4 regions of the Acetobacter tropicalis genome follow, and region 3 is predicted to be linked to each of the others. Evidence: riboswitches for the same ligand, from Rfam matches in the RefSeq annotation. Region 3 holds a riboswitch; each other region holds the start of a gene.

Region 1 (5,037 bases), 2.8 Mb from region 3:
TCATTAGCTAGGGCGTGTCGTCAGTTAAACGGGGGGATTATGAAGCTTGTACTCCCGTTTGATCTGTGATGTTTTCTTCCTGTTTCTGGAACGGGGAGAGTGTGAATGCGACGGTATGGTTTGAGCGATGGTCAGTGGGAGCGAATAAAAGATCTTCTCCCGGGTCGCGAAGGTCATGTCGGTGGGACGGCTGCGGATAACCGTCTGTTTATCGAAGCCGTGCTGTATCGTTACCGTGCAGGCATTCCCTGGCGTGATCTGCCTGCCCGGTTCGGGGACTGGAAGAACGTGCACCGGCGGCTGCGTCGCTGGTGCGAAGGCGGCGTGATCGAGCGGATTTTCCGGCATCTGGCTGCTGACCATGACAACGAATACATGATGATCGACAGCACCATTGTCCGTGCTCACCAGCATAGCGCGGGCGCCCGTAAAAAAGGGGGCGGATCAGGCCACCGGGCGGTCCCGTGGCGGACTGACCACGAAAATCCATGCCATTGTCGATGCCGCGGGAAAGGCTGCGGCTCTTTCCCTGACGCCCGGACAAAGGGCCGACATCACAGAAGCAGAGCCATTGCTCGATGAAGTCGATCCCGAGGTCTTCATCGCCGACAAGGCTTATGATGCCGATCCCCTCATCGAAAAGCTTGAAGAGCGGGGGATCACACCGGTTATTCCGTCAAAGAAAAACCGACGCAATCCACGGAAAATCCTCTTCTCGCTTTATAAAAAACGAAACATCATCGAACGCTTCTTCGCCAGACTTAAACAGTTCAGGGGTATTGCAACACGATATGACAAGCTGAAGTCAACTTTCCTCGCAGCCGTGCAATTCGTCTCCGCCATCATTGGAATTAACTGACGACACACCCTAGCATTCGTTGCGAGAGATATTTCATCTGCCGTTTCCAGCAGATTGTTCCGCCTTAGTCAGATTAGCTTCTCGAATAGCCATATCGTTGCTTTTCCTCTTCGGAGGATGCCCTCTGCACATGAGCCATGGGGTTCCATTGCTTGACATCATGGGCACTTTGCCGCAACAGCCTAGCGTGTTGGTTCCGTTTTATAGGTGCGCCTATAAGGTGGCTAAGAGGGAATGTGACAGGGCTTCTGTATCAAAGAAGCCTCAATCACAGCCGCCCCCGCGACCGTGACCGGAAAGATCATCCTGCGCCACTGACAAATTGTCGGGAAGGTGGATGATTGTTGGGGAAACCCTGATTCCGCAAGCCGGGAGACCTGCCAGCAAGAGTATTCAACGGGCAGCCGGGGTGCGCTGCAACCGGTTGACCGTTCCTTGCTGCCTTTGCAGCCAGAGGTCTACCTGCGGTGCCCTTTGTTGCAAGCAGGGCTGGGATATGAACGCAAAACTTTTTGTTTGCACAACCTGCCGCGCGGGAGAACCCGTGGTGGAAGGGCAGCCGGTACCCGGAGCCCGTCTTTACACGCACCTTGCCGGCCAAAAACCAGATTCCGGGCTGGAAATTGTGCCTGTGGAATGCCTGTCCGCCTGTAATAACGGATGCGTGGTGGCGTTAAGCGCTCCAGGCCGATGGAGCTATGTGTATGGCAGGCTTACGGAAGCTGATGCCCCCGAAATTCTGGCTGGCGCCGAAGCCTACGCCGCCACATCGGATGGGTTGGTTCCGTGGCGGCAGCGGCCGCAGATTTTCCGTAAACAAAGCCTCGCCCGCCTTCCCCCGCAGGAGAACTGAGATATGAACACCACACCCCAAGCAGGAACCGCCCGGCACAATCTTGCCAAGGTCCCGGTCACCATCATTACGGGTTTTCTGGGTGCAGGTAAGACCACATTGATCCGTCATCTGATGACGCACCCACAAGGGCGGCGGCTGGCGGTTCTGGTCAATGAGTTCGGAACACTCGGCGTTGATGGAGAAATTCTGAAATCCTGCGCAGATGAGAGTTGCCCGGCAGAGAACATTCTTGAACTGGCCAACGGCTGCATCTGCTGCACAGTGGCAGATGACTTTATTCCCACAGTTGAACGGCTTATGGCCCTCCCCCAGCGGCCCGACCACATTCTGATAGAAACCTCAGGGCTGGCTTTACCGAAACCCCTGCTCAAGGCGTTTGATTGGCCCAGTATCCGGTCTCGTATTACTGTAGATGGCGTTATCACGCTGGCTGATGCAGAAGCCGTGGCGGAAGGACGCTTTGCCCCAGATACAGAAGCTGTAAACGCACAACGACAGGCTGATGATAATCTGGACCATGACACACCGCTGGCTGAAGTGTTTGAGGACCAGCTTTCCTGTGCGGATATTGTTCTCCTTACAAAAGCGGATCTGGTCAATGAAGTCTGCGTGACACGGGCTCGGGAGGTTATCGCCTCTCTCACTCCGCGCGCCCTGCCCATCATTCCTGTCAAGGATGGAAACATTGACCCTCAGGTGATTCTGGGCCTGAATGCTCAGGCGGAGAATGATCTTGCCGCCCGTCCTTCTCATCATGATGGAGAGGAAGAGCACGAGCATGAAGATTTCGACAGTGTAGTCGTTGATCTGCCGGAGGTCACCAATCCTGACGCGCTTGTCGAAGCAGTGCGTTCCCTTGCCCGCACGCAGCACATTCTCCGTGTAAAGGGTTATGTTGCCGTCAGCGGAAAACCGATGCGGATGGTGTTGCAGGGTGTAGGTGAGCGCGTGCGTACTCAGTATGACCGACCATGGGGCACAGAGCCCCGGCAGACGCGTCTTGTGGTGATTGCTGAGCACGATCATGTTGATGCCAAAGCAATCCAGGCCGTGCTGATAGGACAGACCACGCCAGAGGATTAATCCGCATGCACGTGATCTTCCGAGAAAGTCATGGCCTGGAAGAGACGGAAACTCCCATTGATCTGGGGCAAAGCCCGGCTGATCTCGTGGTGCTCTCTTTTTCTGATAGTGATCTGGGCGCGTTTGCTGCTGGGTGGCATGCTGCAAATGGGGCACTCCCTACTCTGCGGTTGGCCAATCTTGCTGCATTGCGGCATCCGCTCTCGGTCGATACCTATATTGAAACCACGCTTGCGCGGGCAAAAGGCATTCTGGTCAGGCTGATAGGCGGTGCCAGTTACTGGCATTACGGGCTGGTGCAGGTCGAGCAACTGGCGCGTGAAAATGGTATTGCTTTGGCCGTTCTTGCAGCAGATGGGCGTGAAGATCCAAGCCTGATAGCTTGTTCTACAGTCACTGAACCCACACTGCGGAAACTGGCAAATCTGTGCAATATGGGGGGCGTTGAAGCGGCTCAGGCAGCTCTTGTACAACTGGCTTTGGTGTCGGGGTTGGAAGCCAAGTTAAGCGTTACACCTCATATCATACCTGACACAGGATGGTATGATCCAGATTTAGGCGTCACGTTTTCCGTTCCCTCAGGCAGCGCGCCTCTGGCTGTCGTAATGTTCTATAGGGCCTATCTGACAGCAGCAGATACAGAGCCAGTTGATGCCCTGATCAGGGCATTGCGGGAACGCGGCTTTCGCGCCATGGGAATGTTTGCCCCTTCGCTTAAGCAGCCTGATGCAGCGCAGTGGATCCGTCAGGCTCTGTGTGACAACCACGTTGCCGTTATCATAAATGCGACAGCTTTTTCCGCACGTGGGGAAAATGGCACTTCACCGCTTGACGCCACCAGATATCCAGTTTTTCAGGTCGCGCTTTCTACGGCCCGTCAAGAGGATTGGGCCGCAGCAGAACGAGGTCTTTCTCCCGCTGATCTTGCCATGCATGTTGTCCTCCCCGAAGTTGACGGACGCATATTTGCAGGGGTCATCAGTTTCAAAGCGGTTGAAACACGTGATCCAGATCTTCAATTTTCTCGTTTGGTGCATCGCTCCGATGCTGAACGCATTGTGGCTGTGGCCGAACGGGTTACCGCATGGCACCGCCTTGCCGCCACACCTGCAGCCGATCAAAAACTTGCAATTGTTCTTTCCACCTATCCCGGTCGTCCGGATCAGTTGGCTCATGCTGTTGGATTGGACGGGCTGGCTTCCACGGACGCAATTCTAAAAAACCTTCAGCATGCAGGTTATACCGTATTTCCAACTGAACAGCCGCTTGGGTTAGCGCTTCAGCATTGCAGGCAGAAGTGGCCGTTAGAAGCTTATCACGCCGCCCTCATCACTTTGCCGTCCGAATTACAAGACGCCCTGAAACACACATGGGGCGAGGCGCACAATGACCCGTTAGTGCAAGATGGCTGTTTCCATTTTTCCGCTGTGCAGCAGGGTAATGCTCTTGTTGCCCTTCAACCGGAACGTGGGATAGCGCATCTGCGAGACGCGGATTATCATGATCTCACACGTATCCCCCGGCATTCTTACGTAGCCTTCTATTTGTGGCTACAGATGCAAGGATTACATGCGCTGGTGCATATGGGAGCGCACGGTACTCTGGAATGGTTGCCTGGCAAGGCGGTGGCACTTTCCGCTACCTGCTGGCCGGAGGCGTTGATCGGGGCGCTCCCTGTCATTTATCCATTTATAGTTAATGATCCGGGCGAAGCCGCTCAGGCCAAGCGCCGGATTGGAGCAGTGACACTGGGGCACCTTCCTCCTCCTCAACACATTAGTGCCGTGCCAGAGGGGCTTCTGCGGCTTGAACGCTTGCTTGATGAATATTCCACGGCAGAAGGGTTGGACCCAGCGCGTCGTGATCGCTTAATCAGTGTAATCCGCGCGGAAGCACAGGCGAGCGGTGTTGAGCAGGATCTGGGGCTTGCCGAAAAGGCTGGTGCTGCCGAAGCCATTGTGCGGATTGATCGCTTTGTGTGCGATATCAAGGAAAGTCAGTTTGGGGATGGCCTGCATATCTACGGTCATGGGGCTGGCGAGCGTGACGGTCTGCTGAAAGCGCTGGCGGGCCGTCAGGTTGCGCCAGGCCCGGCTGGGTCCCCTCAGCGTGGCCGATCTGATGTTCTGCCCACCGGGCGCAATCTGTATGCCGTTGATCCCCGCAGCGTACCAAGCCGTGTTGCGCATGGCCAAGGTGTGCGGCTGGCTGAGGAACTACTCCGCCGTCATTTACAGGA
Region 2 (5,037 bases), 1.7 Mb from region 3:
GTGGACTGGATCAGGTTTTTGACGCGGTTATCATACCATGTAGCGCCAAAATGCAGCTTATCCCCCAGCAGTTTCTGTTCCACCCCGGCATCATACCCGATCAGCCTTTCCGCCCGCAGGTTCGGATTACCCGTCTGGGAATAGCTGGAACCGACCTGACTGGAAAAAAGCTGATACAACGTGGGGCCATGGAAGCCTGAACCCGCGCTGGCTTTAATGATGGTACCAGTGCCCGGCACATGGATGGAAGGGGCAACACGCCACGTTACATAATGCCCGTAGCGGGAATTGGAATCATACCGCACGTTAGCCGCACCGTAGAGAATATGGTTCCAGCTGCCCTGATACTGGCCATATCCTGCCGTCGTATCCATACCAGCCTGTGTGTGATAGCCGGTATCATACGCTGAGGCCGCCGTATGGCTGGAATCAAACGTATCATGAAAATGCTCCGCACCAATCAGGAGCGTGCCGTATTTCTTGAAATCAAACGTACCGTGCCAGTCAATTTTCAGGCGGCTTGAACGGTAATAATCCGGTCCGGTGGCATAGAGGCCCGTTTCATTCCAGCGGTTACGGTTGGTCATGTACCCAAGTCCAATAACCTGATCAAAAAAACCATTAAAAGACACGAGATGCGCAGTGCCGCGCACCACAGCCTCATTCATGTTGTTCTGCTCACGCACATTCCCTCCCCCGTAGGCCTCGCTTTGCAGATCATAGAGGGAATAGGTGTGGTAATTGCTTTGAATGAGGCGAGCAGTCAGCCCCAGATCGAAATTTCGGGTGACATCATACCCAAGACGGATAGTGGCAGACCGGTTGTCGTTACGGTTACCTTTATGCCGTTGCTCCCGTGTCGCCCCATAATAGCGGTCAATATAACGCGGAATGCCGTGAAACCCTTCCATCCGGTAATGAGAGAGTTCGACATTGTAGTGGAAGCGCCCCTTGCTCCCGCGCGCGCCGATAACCTGATTGAAGGTGCCGTAAGACCCCCCTTCTATCCGCACAAACGGCTTGAAACGCCCCTGCCCCTGCGCAGTGGTCATATCAATCACGCCTGCCATGGCATCCGCACCATACAAACCGCTTTGTGGCCCGCGCAAAATTTCTATGCGGCCCAGACCATCTGTAACAAACTGACCCGCATCGAACATACCGCTGGCTGAACTGCCATCGTTCACGTCCATGCCGTCCAGCCGGACCTTGACTTCATTGGCGTTATTACCGCGCATCAAAATGGACGTTGTGGCCCCAAACCCGCCAGAGCGCACCACGTTCAGCCCCGGCTGGCGTGCCAGAATATCTGGCAACGTGCGGCGCTGCTGGGTCAGCATCTGTTCTTCCGTAACAATGGTCAGTGCCGTGCCAATATCATCCGTGCGTGTGGGCGTTCGGGCAGCACTGACTGTTATCAGTTCGGAGACGAGCTGGCTGGGAACAGGCTGCACAGAAACCGGAGTAGGTGTGGCGACGGACTGTTTTTTGGCAGGTTGTGCTTTTAGCGGCGGTGAAACAGGCGCATCCGCCGCCAGCGCGGAACTACCCCACAACGTGAGAAGAGTGGAACTGATGAGAAAAGTATTGCGGAACATCAGAGAAACAAGGCCTCGCGGTAAGAAAGACGTCGCCACGAGAGAAAGTCCGACCCTGACCACCCCGAAAACTTTAGGAGCACCCCTGGTCCAGTCACTTTGCTGACACCCCCCGATCAGCACTTCTCGTCTGCAACCCCGGCTGATGGCAGGTTTCCTGGCTTGCGGTAGGTCATCCTGCACCAACCTTCCCAGGAGAGGCTCCCAGTGGCCTGACGTACCAGCCAGTATGTGCAGGACATGCCGCTTACAGTTGCGGGGACAGCCCAGGCTTTGGCCTTGCATGGCAAAACCGCACCCGGTTCCCTTTTACATCGCTCCCTGACAGGGAGAGAACCATCACGCCCGGTTGATGCCGCCAAAAGGCAGGAAGTGTCAAGAAAACAGCCGTCTTCTCCCCCATGCTTCCAGAACATTCCGCACGATTGAAAGAGCACTGAATGTTATGTTATGTTATATTATAACAGTTATCACGTTATTGAACTCAGCTTCAGGGAGCCCCCTCCATGCCCGCATTGCTGCCCGTTACCGTCCTTTCCGGCTTTCTGGGGGCGGGAAAGACGACGGTGTTGAACCATATTCTCAATAATCGGGAAGGCCGGAAGGTCGCCGTTATTGTGAATGACATGAGCGAAGTGAATATTGACGCTGATCTTGTGCGAGAAGGCGGAGGCGATCTTTCCCGCACTGATGAAAAACTGGTGGAAATGACCAATGGGTGCATCTGCTGCACCTTGCGGGATGATCTATTGCAGGAAGTTCATCGGCTGGCGGCAGAGGGTAAATTTGACTATCTGCTGATTGAATCAACCGGCATTGCAGAGCCGCTGCCTGTTGCCGCAACCTTTGAATTCCGGGATGAAGACGGCAACAGCCTGAGCGATAGCGCAAGGCTGGACACCATGGTCACTGTGGTGGATGCCGTAAATCTGCTTAACGATTACGCCTCAACCGACTTCCTGAAAGACCGCGGTGAAACCGCAGGCGAGGAAGATGACCGTGCCTTGGTCGATCTGTTGGTAGAACAGATTGAATTTGCAGATGTGGTGGTCATCAACAAGGTCTCTACCGCCACGCCGGAGCAGGGAGAAGCAGCCCGCCAGATTGTGCTGGCACTGAACCCTGATGCGGATGTTATTGAAACGGACATGGGGAAGGTTCCCCTTGAGCGTGTGCTGAACACGGGCCGGTTTGATTATGACAAAGCCCATCAGCATCCTCTATGGTTCAAAGAGCTTTATGGCTTTAAAGACCACACGCCGGAAACCGAGGAATACGGCATCCGTAGTTTTGTCTATCGCGCTCGCCGTCCCTTCGTGCCCGCTAAATTCAAGACTTTTCTGGATGCCAACTGGCCGGGCGTAGTGCGCGCCAAGGGGCATTTCTGGCTGGCCACGCGCCCGGACTGGGTAGGGGAACTTGGACAAGCGGGCGCACTGGTACGCAATCAGGCCATTGGCTTGTGGTGGGCGGCCATTCCCAAAAGCCAGTGGCCGGAAACTGACCAGTGGCGCGATTTTGTACTGAGCAAGTGGGACCCTGTGTTTGGAGACCGACGACAGGAAATTGTGTTCATTGGCACGCAGGACATGGATGAGCCCGCCCTACGCGCCGCATTGGACGCCTGCCTGACGCCAGAGGATGGCACTGGCCGCTTTGACCCTGAACGCTATGCCCACCTGCCAGACCCCTTTCCCGTCTGGCGGCGAGAAGCAGCATAATGGAGGGTGGCATGTCGGCGTATCAGTTTACTCACCACCCCCACAGATCCAACTCGGAAGGACAGATTACTCCCCCCTCAAACGAGCGCACGCTGCGTCATGAAATCTGGCACCGGCATACGGGCGATGAATGGTCCGCCTTTGAACAACTGCCACCGTCCATTCGCCAGAGGCTAAGGGAACACGCGTATGATGCGTGGTCCGTTAATGCACTGATCCTGTGGCGACATTATAAACGGGTGCATGGCCCCAACCGCAGAGCGGAACGGGCCCTTATCCGGTATCTGGACTATTGTGAGCGGCTTGAGCGGGACGCCTTTGCCACGCGCTACCACAACAGCTACGGCACCCCTCTGCCACATGATGCCGCTGTTGCCAGTATTCTGCGCTATACCGCACCGGCCACGCCTTAACGGTAAAGGAATTCTCTGATCAGGCAGGCTTCCACACTCTCTCACCCTCAGCTTCAAGCGTGGTGCAGGGTTTTGAGAGCCCCCTGTTTTTATGTATAAATCCGATATGTGAGTGGAATGGTTTCTGTTACGCAGGAACTATAAACCACGTCTCTACCGGATGGTGTTTCTGTATGTTTTTACGTTCCTTGTTACTGGCCTGCGCTGTTCTGACAACGCCGTTTTCCCTCTGTCAGGCTGCAACGTCTGACGAGCAGAAAACGGCCCATATGTTCAGCACCCTGCAAACAGACCCCGTGCGGCTTGCTGTGTTCATGCGCCAGTTCCCCAAAGGAGCGGACCTTCATAACCATCTCGTGGGTGCCATTTATGCGGAAAGTTATCTGAAATGGGCCGCGCAGGATGGGCTGTGCGTTTCAGTTGAACAGGGCACAATCTTGCCCCGTGCATGCACCTCCACCCCGGCAAAAGGCGAAAAACCGGCAACAGACCTCCCCTCTGATGAAACAGCCGAAAACCGCATGATTGATGCCCTTTCCATGCGGGATTTTGTGCCTACGGCTAATGATCGGTCAGGCCATGACCATTTTTTTGCAAGCTTTGCAGGTTTTGGCTCCGCAACCGAAAAACATGCCGGGGACAGTCTAGCGGAAGCGCTTGACCGCGCTGCGCAAGATCACATCACGTATGTGGAACTGATGATCTCACCCGGCTTGGGCGGTATGATTGCGAGCGGAAACGCCCATCCTCTTCATGGTGAGAATTATGAGCAGGCCATGAAAACCCTTCAGGCAGACCTTCCCAAACTGGTTGCCCAAGCCCGCCATGAAACAGACGACATGGAACAGCAAGCCCAACACGTGCTGCACTGCGGTACGCCGCAGGCTCACCCCGGTTGCGCTGTAACAGTGCATTATCTTTACCAAACCCTGCGCACCGTTGCCCCATCTGCTGTGTTTGCGCAGTTGTATGCAGGCTATGAAATGGCCCATACAGATCCCCGCTTTGTGGGCGTCAATTTTGTCTGCCCGGAAGATGACCCCATTGCCATGCGCGATTATGACCAGCATATGCGCATGTTTCAGGCGTTAAACGCTGTCTACCCGGACATAAAACTCAGCCTGCATGCTGGCGAACTAACACCGGGCCTTGTACCGCCGGAAGGCCTGACACACCATATTCGCTCCGCCATAGAGGTAGCCAATGCCCGCCGTATCGGACACGGGGTAGATATCATGTGGGAAAATGATGCCACGGGCCTTTTGAAGGAAATGGCGCAGAAAAAGGTTATGGTAGAAATCAACC
Region 3 (5,037 bases):
CAGATTTTCCTTGGTCAGCGCGAAACTGATGCCGACATTGAATATATGCGCGCCTTCATCCAGTTTGCGGCAGGAGCCATACCAGCCCCCTAACGCGCTCAGAACCCCGCCTGAACGCTAATGGAAAAAGAACGCGGAGCCCCCAGCAGAATCTGCCCCGGATAACTGGTGTCTGCCCACTGCACAAAATGCTTATTGCCTATGTTATCAATCCGGCCATACACCGTAACACCCTTGTAAGCATGCCATCCTGCAAAAACGTTTACCAAGGCATAATCTTTCAGGCTCAGGGTGTTGGCGTAATCCCCTTTACGCGCGGAAACATACCGTAACCCGGCCCCCAGATCGAGTGGCAGATCCGCCACCCGAGACCAAATCCCCCACAGGTTGGCCGTAACAGCCGGAACGTTGGGCACCTGATTACCAGAAGCATTCAGAGCGGCGCTGGGATGAAACGAACCATAACGTGAATAGGTGTACGCAACATTCCCGGACAGGCTCCAGTGTTGGTTCAGCACAAGATCACCCTGCCATTCCAGACCACGGGATTTCTGAACACCTGCCGTCGCCACCGTATCTGCGCCTGTTGCCACAAGCATGCGGGTGCGCCGGATATCATAAAACGACAGCGTTGTTGTAAAACGCCCGTGCCATGTGGAGGCCTTGACGCCAATCTCGCCCTGACGGGAATGGCTCAGGCGGCTGAACTGCCCCCGGTTAGCAAGAAAAATGTTAGACCCCGGAGGATCTTCCGCCGTGGTGTAAACACCGTAAAGACTGATATCTTTTGTCAGATCCCACACCGGGCCAATACGGAAATTGTCGGGATTGTAGTGTCCCTTGAAACTGCTGGCCGCATTGAAGCCACCGTTCTGATTGTAGTTCTGACGGTTAAGGGCAAGCCAGTCATACCGAAAACCGCCTACAATACGTAGATTATCCCGAACAGTGAGAACATCTTCCAGAAAAAGACCGGCCTGCACCATGGTTGTAGGTGATTTACGGAAAGGATATTCGCCTGCAAACGTGCCCAGCGATGTCTGCTCTGGGCTGACAAGAGAGACACTATCCGCATAGGACGCATCAGGAAAACCGTGATTACGGATAAACCGGAGATAATAGGCATCTCCGCCTAACACAAACCTGTTTTTCATGCCGAATATTTTGAAATCAAACTGCGTATGGAGGGTATCTCCTACCTGATGCTGGTTTTGATACACATAAAATCTGTCACGCCCAATCCGGCCTGGCGCGATATTGTTCCCTCCAGCATCCACCGCGCCTGTATTGCCAATGTAGCTCAGGCTTTCGGCATTGTTCCAACGGCGCTTGGAATACACAAAATAACTGCTGTTATGAATCTGGATAGTGGGGCTTACCTGCCAGTCAAGATGCAGGGTGGGCGTTGCGTTGACAGAACCCGCTCTTCCATCACGCACGTTATAATAGCGCCACAAAGACCCTCTGGTGATCCCCAGCCCCTTGGAGGAACTGAGCAAGCCGCCAACGCGCCCGCCTGTCTGTGCAAGAGAGACCAGAGGCGTGCCATAATAGGTGGAGAGACGGTCTGTCAGGTAATCCATGCTCAGGCGCGCAGTGAAACGGTTTGTTGGTTTCCACAACAGCGTGGTTGTAAAATCATCTGAATGTGGATCTGCGCCTTTTACAAACCCGTCAGATGATGTGCGGCTGAAGTCTGAGCGAATGGCAAGCGTTTTTGTAATGGGCACGGACCCACCCACACCTGCATTCCAGGTGTTGAAGCTGCCGTAGGATAAGAGCGCATTGGCATGGGCTGCATCAAAATCCGGCGTTCTGGCGCGCATGTCCACCGTGCCGCCGACAGCCCCTTGTCCGTACAGCACGGAAGAAGGACCCTTCAACACCTGCACGCTTTCCAGATTGAAGGTATTTTGGGGCCGGTTAACCATGGTTGTTGGCCCGAAATAAAGACCATCACGCAAGATGAGGATCTGGTTTCCCGTAAAGCCGCGCATCATCAACTGTGCCGGGCTACCAGGAGAACCACCGGAGGATACACCCGGCGCACTGTCCGCTGCGCTTTCTGCCTGCGCGTAACCACGCTGCATCATCAGATCATGCTGAATAACGTTAATGGTGGCAGGCGAATGCTGGATGGAAAGACCAAGCCGTCCACCAACACCAGCCACCGTTTTCAGGAAGGCCGTTTTCCCATGCGTGGTGATGTATTCCGCTTTTCCGACGGATGTAACATTCTTGGAAAGAGGGCCGGTTACACCCTGTTTCTGATCAGAACCGGTTGTTTCTGCATGGCCCGCGCTCATGCAGAAAAGGCCAGACGCCATAAGCGTCACGATATAATAAACTGGTCGCACGGAATAGCTCCACCAAACATCACCGCGGTGGAGACGAGAGAGCTTCGCCTCGCCCCCGAATCACCCCGTTCGGCGGCTCCGTCCGTGACTTTTCTGCAATGGCAGGTCTCCTGGCTTGCTGGTCAACGGTGTGATGGATACCTTCCCGAACACCCGAAGGGGTATTCAGTGGCGTCATGTTTCCAAAAAACCTCACAGCGCACAGTTGCGGGGGCAGCACCGGCTTTTAACCGTTTTCCCTCTTAGCCTTGCAGCATCCCGGCAAGAGGAGGCTGAAGGCACCATAGCGATAGGCTGATAGACACAAACCCGTGAATTTTGTCAACGTGCGCGACATTTTTCCGAGCACTTCCCCAGTCTGCAAAGAATATTGCGGACTGCCCCATTTGTGTGCATTAGTTTGCTCACTTGTCGACAGTCCCGTGCGAACGGGCGAACAGGGAATGCCGTACGCCTTAGAGACCAAGGGCAAGTCGGCAGCTGCTCCCGCAACTGTATGCGGTATGGGTCTGATTTTTCCGCTGCAAAAGCGGGCCACTGGTGTCACCACCGGGAAGGCTGAATCAGAACCGATTATCCGCGAGCCAGGAGACCTGCTGTCGTCGTCTGACCGTGCCGCCGGGCGGGATGTACCGGAGGCTGGAGAGCGTACTGTGCAATATGCCGCTGTGTGGTGTCTGTCTCATGCCTTGAAAAACGCAAGGCTTTGTTCCTGCTTTAGCTGGCGGGGAGATTTCTGAGAGATGATACCCGGTTTTCCTTCTCCACCCCGCGCCCGCACACCGCATGATGGTCTGCATCCGCTGGTGCGCACCATGATTGAACGCTGCCCGTCCCGTACGGATGCACTCAGGGCGGCCCTTATGGCGCACATGCCACCGCCCAATACAGAACCGGACATTGTTCAAAGCGGTTACAGCATTTTTATGAAAACCTTCGGCCCCTGCCCCCGCCCGTACCAGGACAGAGGCACTGCACTGGAAGCCGCTTTTCGGCCCATGCTGGCCCATGCCCTTGATCTTCTGGACGCGCTACCGCCCAAGCTGGCCTTTCAGACCACGAAAGACGCAGAGCATATTGTGCAGACATATGTCACGGTGCACTGGACAGTTGGGGCTAGAGCCGCCGCCATGGCGCTTTATGATGGCGTGACCTGAACCACGTTCTCTGATCCTGTCACGCATTTCCCGTTAAACTGCCTTGCTCCGGTTGCTCCCCTCATGCCCGCACCCCCTTTTATCAGCCTCACCTTTCTGGTGTGGTTCCTTACTTCTGGCACTTTGCTGGCCGCAGAAAACACCGCCCCTTCCGCCATGCCGGCACACGTGACAAAAAATAAATATGGTTCCAAAAAGAAGAGACTACAGCATGAACATCTGACTGTGGTGGGGCATTCTCTTGAAGACACGCTCCCTGAACACCTTGCCCGCTCAGGGGTAAAAGTGGATGTTGTTCGGGCGCAAGCCATACGCAACGGAAACTATGTTGATGTGGCTCAGGCTCTCTCCGCCCTCGCGCCCTCCATGTCCGTCGCGCTCAAGAATGGTCCTTTCGATTACGCGGATGTTTCCCTTATGGGCTCACGCACCGAAGATGTGCTCTGGTTAGTGGACGGGGTGCGGATCAACAACCGCCTCTACGGTAGCACCCCGCCCCTTGATACACTGCCAGCCGCCATTGTTGACAGAATCGAAATTCTGGATGGAGGCCAGTCCCTTTTTTATGGCACGCAGGCCGTAGCGGGGGCGGTGAATATTGTTACCCGTCCTTTTTCCGATCATCTCACCGGCCAGATAACCGCATCTGGAGACAGCAACACCGGCAGACATCTTGACGGGTATCTGGCCAATGCGATTGGGAAACATCGTTTTGTTGTCTATGCCTCGGGGGACGGAACAGACGGCTATCGCGCGTTTCGGAAACAGGATTATCAGCCTAGCGCAACACATCGGGACCGTAAATATTCCGTTTATACCGTTGGCGCAAAATACAATGTGGACATTACGTCAAAACTCAATCTGACAGCCACCTACCAGCATACCATTGCCAACCTGGACTATGCCCGCCCTTACCGGGTGGCAAAAAATACAAATGACCGGGTGGAAGATCTTGCCACGCTCAAACTGGATTTTCATCCGCTGGAGCGTCTGAATTTCTATGTGAAAGGGTATTACCATAACTGGGATACCCATTATGACACGATTTATAATGATCTAGAGCACCCCGGCCAACGTGATGTGCTCTACCGCAATGCCTATTGGGGGTATGAAGATTACGGCGTCAATGTGCTTGGGCGCGCCATCCTGCATCGGGGGCTGGAAGCATGGTTCGGCTATGACATGCAACGCTATGGGGGGCAGGACAACGTTCTGCGTATTCTTCCGCAAACGGAAATGACCAACGCAGGCTTTGCACAACTCAGAATGACCCCAGACCTGCTTCCTCATGCCCATATTGCCGCGGGTTTCCGTTACAACAGCCCCACTACCGGACGCTCAGCCACAATCTGGAATGTGGTAGGGCGATATGATCTCCCCTTCAATCTGTATGCAAGAGGTGAAGTGGGCACCAACTTCCGCCTGCCGACGGCTGAAGAACTGTTTGCTGATGATCCGCAGGATGAAAGAGGTAACCCGAACCTCAAGCCCGAAAGAAGCCTGAGTGCCAATTTCTCCCTTGG
Region 4 (5,037 bases), 2.8 Mb from region 3:
GCTACATGGCTATGGGCGCAGGTCTGGTTGATGCGCAAGGAACGCATCATCAAATGGCAGGTCTGCTTGGTCTGGAAACCTCTTTTGCCAAACGGCGTATGCATTTGGGCTATCGGCTGGCCACTCTGGCGGCTCCAATTCCCGGCTATAATGCGGGGCAACGCCTGCGCGGGCATGAATTCCATTATGCCACCATTACAAATCAACCAGATGATATGCTTGCCATGACAGTTGATGCTAACGGCACCCAAGTCTCTGAAGCAGGCTCACGCCGGGGCCTGGCAACAGGCACGTTTTTTCATCTCATTGCACCGGCAACATGATCCACTCCGGTCTTGAGAGAACAACTCTCGCCAAAGGGCGACCGCGGGAGAAGCAAGGGCGGTTTTATGCCGGTGGCATCTTCCTGCAAACTGCCATTCTTGCGGAGAGGGTAAACGTCACACCTTGCTCCGTATTACAGCCCGTATATCCAGTTTATTCCTACGGAAACATTACATGATTGATCTGGTTCTTGTCGGAATCGGGACAGGAAATCCTGACCATTTGACACTACAGGCTGTGCGCGAACTCAACGCGGCCGACCTCATTCTTATTCCCCGCAAGGAACAGAATAAGGCTGATCTGGCTGATCTACGCCAAACTCTCTGCAAACAGATTCTTACAAATCCTGCTTGCCGGATTGCAGAATTTGATATGCCTCGCCGCAATACAGCGGATCCAGATTACCGCCATGGTGTTGTGCAATGGCATAATGCTATTGCACGAGTATGGCAGGAAACTATTTGTACACACCTGCCGCAAGGTGGAACGGTTGCACTGCTCGTATGGGGAGATCCCGCACTATATGACAGCACCCTGCGCATTGCCGCGCGTTTGGAACCAGCCCCACAAATCCGTAGTATCCCGGGGATTATGTCCCTGAATATGCTGGCAGCAGCACATACCATCGCGCTTAACGATATAGGCGCACCCTTTACAGTCACAACCGGCCGCCAGTTACGTGATCATGGTTGGCCAAACGGCAGCAATACAGTCATTGTCATGTTGGATGGAGACTGTTCGTTCCAATTTATTCCTGCAAAGGATATCACTATCTATTGGGGAGCGTATGTGGGCATGCCGGAACAGATACTACTCTCCGGTCCCTTGACGGAAATTGGCCCAGAAATCATCACAACCCGCGCTCAAGCCCGAGCTTGCCACGGGTGGATCATGGATATCTATCTGCTGCGCCGTTCAGAGGCAAAACAATAAAAAACGGTAAAGCAGTAAAGAATGTAAAACAAGAAGAATTGTCTATCTTTAATGGAAGAATAGAATCTTTCCTAATTTCTAATGTTACTTACAGCCCACGCCGAATAGGCATAGAGACAAAAGCCTGAAAATATCTACAAAATAGAGTTATCCCTAGGCTACTGATGTCCGAATACAGTAGGAAAATACTCTATTTCCCTCTATGAGTGTATTGAAATCACGCCAACGTCCTGCTTATAAGGGCATATAGTCGATGGTTCCGTGCAAACGGATGAAAAGGGAATGCTGTATGCTTCGGCTGGACGCTGGTCCGGAAGCTAGTCTGCAACTGCCCCCGCAACTGTTGGCGGTGAGAGTCTGTTTATTATGTTTCCTTGCAGGAACAGGTCACTGGTACATTTGGACCGGGAAGGCCAAACAGATTTCTGTGATCCGCGAGTCAGGAGACCTGCCATCGTCGTGATAAGCCCGGATGCCGGTCGGGGATGGCTGGTTTCCTGAGAGAGAAACCATGACGGCCCGAGTTCCCTTCCTCATCCTTCTCCCTGCATGCAGCATGCCTCATAGAAAAGCGCTTGATGGCCTAAGATAGCGCCCTATCAGCAGCCTTCTTTTCTCGTCCGCCTTCTATAGGCCGCGTTCTTCTGCGCTCCCCCTGCCTCGCTGCTTAAACTTGTTTATAGTTTCCCGCAGTCGGGCAGTACACAGACGCACATTTAGAAGACCGTTGTGCCTCTGTCGCACTGCAGGATCACCATGACCGCTCGCCTCCAACTCTCTTTTTTTTCTGCGCCAGCAGGCCATATTATACGTTACAAGCGGCATTTTTTTGTCACGGCCATGCTTTCTACTGGCTTCACGTTTTGTTCCCTCCCCACAATGGCCGCAGGCTCCCCACTGGCAGTACCCACCACGCAAAAAACAAAACATTCCCGCTCTTCTCTCAAGTCCTCAACGCCGAGCGTAACGGGTAAGGCAAAAAACTCGCCTGCCGCACAAGGCGCGCAGAATGTTTCTGTCAAGGAAGGAGCGCCAGAAACAATTCAGGTAACAGCATCCCGGCGCGATTTGCTGGGCCGTGCTGGCACCGCGAGCGAAGGCTCTTTGACTGCACGCGAAATCCAGCTTCGCCCCGTCTATCGTGTTGGTCAAATTCTGGAAGCTGTGCCGGGGCTGGTAGTGACATCCCACTCTGGCGAGGGAAAAGCCAATCAGTTCCTGTTGCGTGGTTTCAATTTGGACCACGGAACAGACCTTGCCTCATTTATTGATGATATGCCGGTCAACGGCGTCAGCAATGCCCATGGTCAGGGCTACACAGATCTCAACTTTCTGATCCCGGAAGTGCTTGCGGGGGTCGATTATACAAAAGGCCCCTTTCATGCAGATATTGGTGATTTTGGTGTTGCCGGATCGGACCATATGAAGCTGGCTGATGATATTCCACGCCAGATCAGCCTGAGCGCAGGCACTCTGGGCGACTATCGGGCTTATATCGGCAGCACAACCCATTTTTCCAATACGAGCCGTTGGGTGAATGCGTTTAACATTTCCCACTCGGATGGTCCGTGGAAATATCCGGATAACGCCCGCAGCATCCGTGCACTTTCACGTTATACGTATGGAAGCGCCAAAAATGGTTTTGATCTGACAGGCATGTTCTATCGCGGCCAGTGGCGCGCAACAAATGATCAACCTCTGGATGCCTACCATGAAGGACTAATCGGCCGCTATGGGTCTCTTGACCCAACCGATGGAGGGTTTTCTGAGCGCTATAGCCTCTCTGGCCATTACCATCTGGCCCGGGATAACTGGAAATGGGTGACAAGTGCTTTTGCTGTCCATGACCGTCTGACCTTGTGGAACAATTTCACTCATTATCTGGATGATCCTGTTAACGGAGATCAGCAGCAACAGGATGAAACCCGCACAACTGTAGGGGGCAGCAGTGTCTATACCCGGCAGGATCATGTCGGCCTGGTCCGCACGGAAACACGGATTGGCGTACAGGGGCGGTATGATATTCTGTATGTCGACCGTCGCCATACGCGGCAGCGCGTGACATTAGCAAACTGTCCTTCCAGCCTTGAGGCAACAATTCCCTATACGTGCAATGCCGATAATATTAATCTGGCTTCAGTCGGTCTGTTTGTGCAAAATACAACGCACTGGCTACCCTGGCTGAGAATGATCGTTGGTCTGCGTGAAGACTATCAGGGGGGAACGGATGAAAATCTTGTCGATAATAGCCTGACACAAAAGCATCAGTGGCTGTTTCAGCCCAAAGGCAGTCTTGTTTTTGGGCCATGGAAAAAAACAGAATTATACCTAAGCGGAGGACGTGGATTTCACTCCAATGATTTTCGCTCCGTGTCGGGCTCCTATACGTCTGATGAATTTACAAAAGGCTCTGTTAAAGTTCCGCTCATGACATCTGCTGTCAGTGGAGAAGTTGGGGTTCGGACCACGCCATTTTCTCACCTGCATCTTCAGGCAGCAGCATTCATTATCGATTTTGACTCTGAACTCAGTTATGATGGTGATGCGGGCGTTACCTCTCCCGGCCCAGCCAGCCGCCGCCAAGGGGTGGAATTCTCGGCACAGTACAATCCATTTACCTGGCTTGAATTCAATACCGATCTCTCATTCGCCAAAGCCCGCTACCGGGGTCACAACCTTTCCAGTTACGGTATTGATGGAGCATATGTTACCAATGCCCCAAACTTTGTATGGTCTTTTGGTGTTATGGTCGATCGTGGGCCTTGGTATGGCGGTCTCCAGGTCAGGTGGCTGGGTGGATATCCCCTGATAGAGGACAATAGCTTACGCTCCAGCGGATATCAGGAAGTCAACATGAATCTTGGTTATCGTTTCAATAAAAAAATAAAACTGGAAGCCAGCGTGTTCAACGTTTTCAATACCCGGGCCTATGCGGCACAATATGCGTACGACTATCGGTTGACCCCCACGGCTGCCGTACAAACAGGCGCAACGGGGCATCCTTTGGAGCCAATTTCAGCTCGTCTGGCTGTAACGGCTGATTTTTAAGGCCGCTGCACAGCCTTTGCATTCAACCAGTTCGAAGTGTGCGGGGATAGTTAAAGAGTGTAGTCGTTCGCCTTTGATGCGCTCAAAAGCTTTGCTCTCATGCATATACCAAGAGCATGCGGAGCAAGCACTTACCAGAACGACGCCTCCTCAAGAGTGAAAGGCTGGTCCGGAATAAGGTAAAGCAGCCCATTCTGTGGTCGGCTTGGGCCTTTCCCCTGCCATTCTTCTCAATGACATGATAGTTGTGTCTATGTGTGTCAGGAGGAGATTCTAAAAACGTGGGGGCATCTTCTATCCGGGCCACCCGTTGCGCCATTCTTATTCTTACTGTGGGCGCTTGTCTCAGTAGAGAACATGGGGCCTGTGCCGCCAGTGTGCCTCTAACAACTGATATTCTGCCATCTGGGGTTCCCCTTCCCGTCCCCGCTCCCGGTTTTGTTCAGCCTCCCGAGGATTCAAGCACCGAATTACTCGGCAATGCAGGCGGTGCAAGAGATTGGCTCACGCGGCAAGGCGTAAGAGTGACCATTCAAGATGTTGAGGAATTATGGGGTCTTGTTTCGGGAGGGCTACATCCTGGTCCAACATATGATGGCATGACAGCCGTTGCTGTTGCATTGAATACCCAACAGGCGTTCGGTTGGCAGGGCGGCCTCCTGAACGTAAGCGCCTTACAAATTCGTGGTCGGTCCCTTACCAACGAACGTCTCGGTGCGTTGAATGCCGTTA

Evidence for each region. A riboswitch is a leader RNA that binds a small molecule or an ion and turns the genes downstream of it on or off. The one in region 3 is predicted to bind cobalamin.
Region 1: it holds a riboswitch for cobalamin, as region 3 does, so the genes downstream of both, QWU00_RS15725 (DUF1636 domain-containing protein) here and QWU00_RS03160 (hypothetical protein) in region 3, are expected to answer to the same signal.
Region 2: it holds a riboswitch for cobalamin, as region 3 does, so the genes downstream of both, QWU00_RS10950 (TonB-dependent receptor plug domain-containing protein) here and QWU00_RS03160 (hypothetical protein) in region 3, are expected to answer to the same signal.
Region 4: it holds a riboswitch for cobalamin, as region 3 does, so the genes downstream of both, QWU00_RS15660 (TonB-dependent receptor) here and QWU00_RS03160 (hypothetical protein) in region 3, are expected to answer to the same signal.

The regions. Positions count from the first base shown of each region.
Region 1 is NZ_JAUYUW010000001.1:3,492,976-3,498,012, reverse strand. Features, by position in the region: one part of gene QWU00_RS15730 (IS5 family transposase) at 106-446, shown strand; one part of gene QWU00_RS15730 (IS5 family transposase) at 445-859, shown strand; cobalamin riboswitch at 1,034-1,258, shown strand; gene QWU00_RS15725 (DUF1636 domain-containing protein) at 1,356-1,712, shown strand; gene cobW (cobalamin biosynthesis protein CobW) at 1,716-2,798, shown strand; gene cobN (cobaltochelatase subunit CobN) at 2,804-5,037, shown strand, end outside.
Region 2 is NZ_JAUYUW010000001.1:2,401,226-2,406,262, reverse strand. Features, by position in the region: gene QWU00_RS10950 (TonB-dependent receptor plug domain-containing protein) at 1-1,601, opposite strand, end outside; cobalamin riboswitch at 1,729-1,954, opposite strand; gene zigA (zinc metallochaperone GTPase ZigA) at 2,105-3,319, shown strand; gene QWU00_RS10940 (DUF6525 family protein) at 3,331-3,732, shown strand; gene QWU00_RS10935 (adenosine deaminase family protein) at 3,906-5,037, shown strand, end outside.
Region 3 is NZ_JAUYUW010000001.1:709,184-714,220, forward strand. Features, by position in the region: gene QWU00_RS03150 (LysR family transcriptional regulator) at 1-93, shown strand, start outside; gene QWU00_RS03155 (TonB-dependent receptor) at 99-2,357, opposite strand; cobalamin riboswitch at 2,441-2,658, opposite strand; cobalamin riboswitch at 2,756-2,972, shown strand; gene QWU00_RS03160 (hypothetical protein) at 3,101-3,514, shown strand; gene QWU00_RS03165 (TonB-dependent receptor plug domain-containing protein) at 3,578-5,037, shown strand, end outside.
Region 4 is NZ_JAUYUW010000001.1:3,479,581-3,484,617, reverse strand. Features, by position in the region: gene QWU00_RS15670 (cobyrinate a,c-diamide synthase) at 1-323, shown strand, start outside; gene cobF (precorrin-6A synthase (deacetylating)) at 499-1,257, shown strand; cobalamin riboswitch at 1,495-1,727, shown strand; gene QWU00_RS15660 (TonB-dependent receptor) at 2,014-4,305, shown strand; gene QWU00_RS15655 (carbohydrate porin) at 4,830-5,037, shown strand, end outside.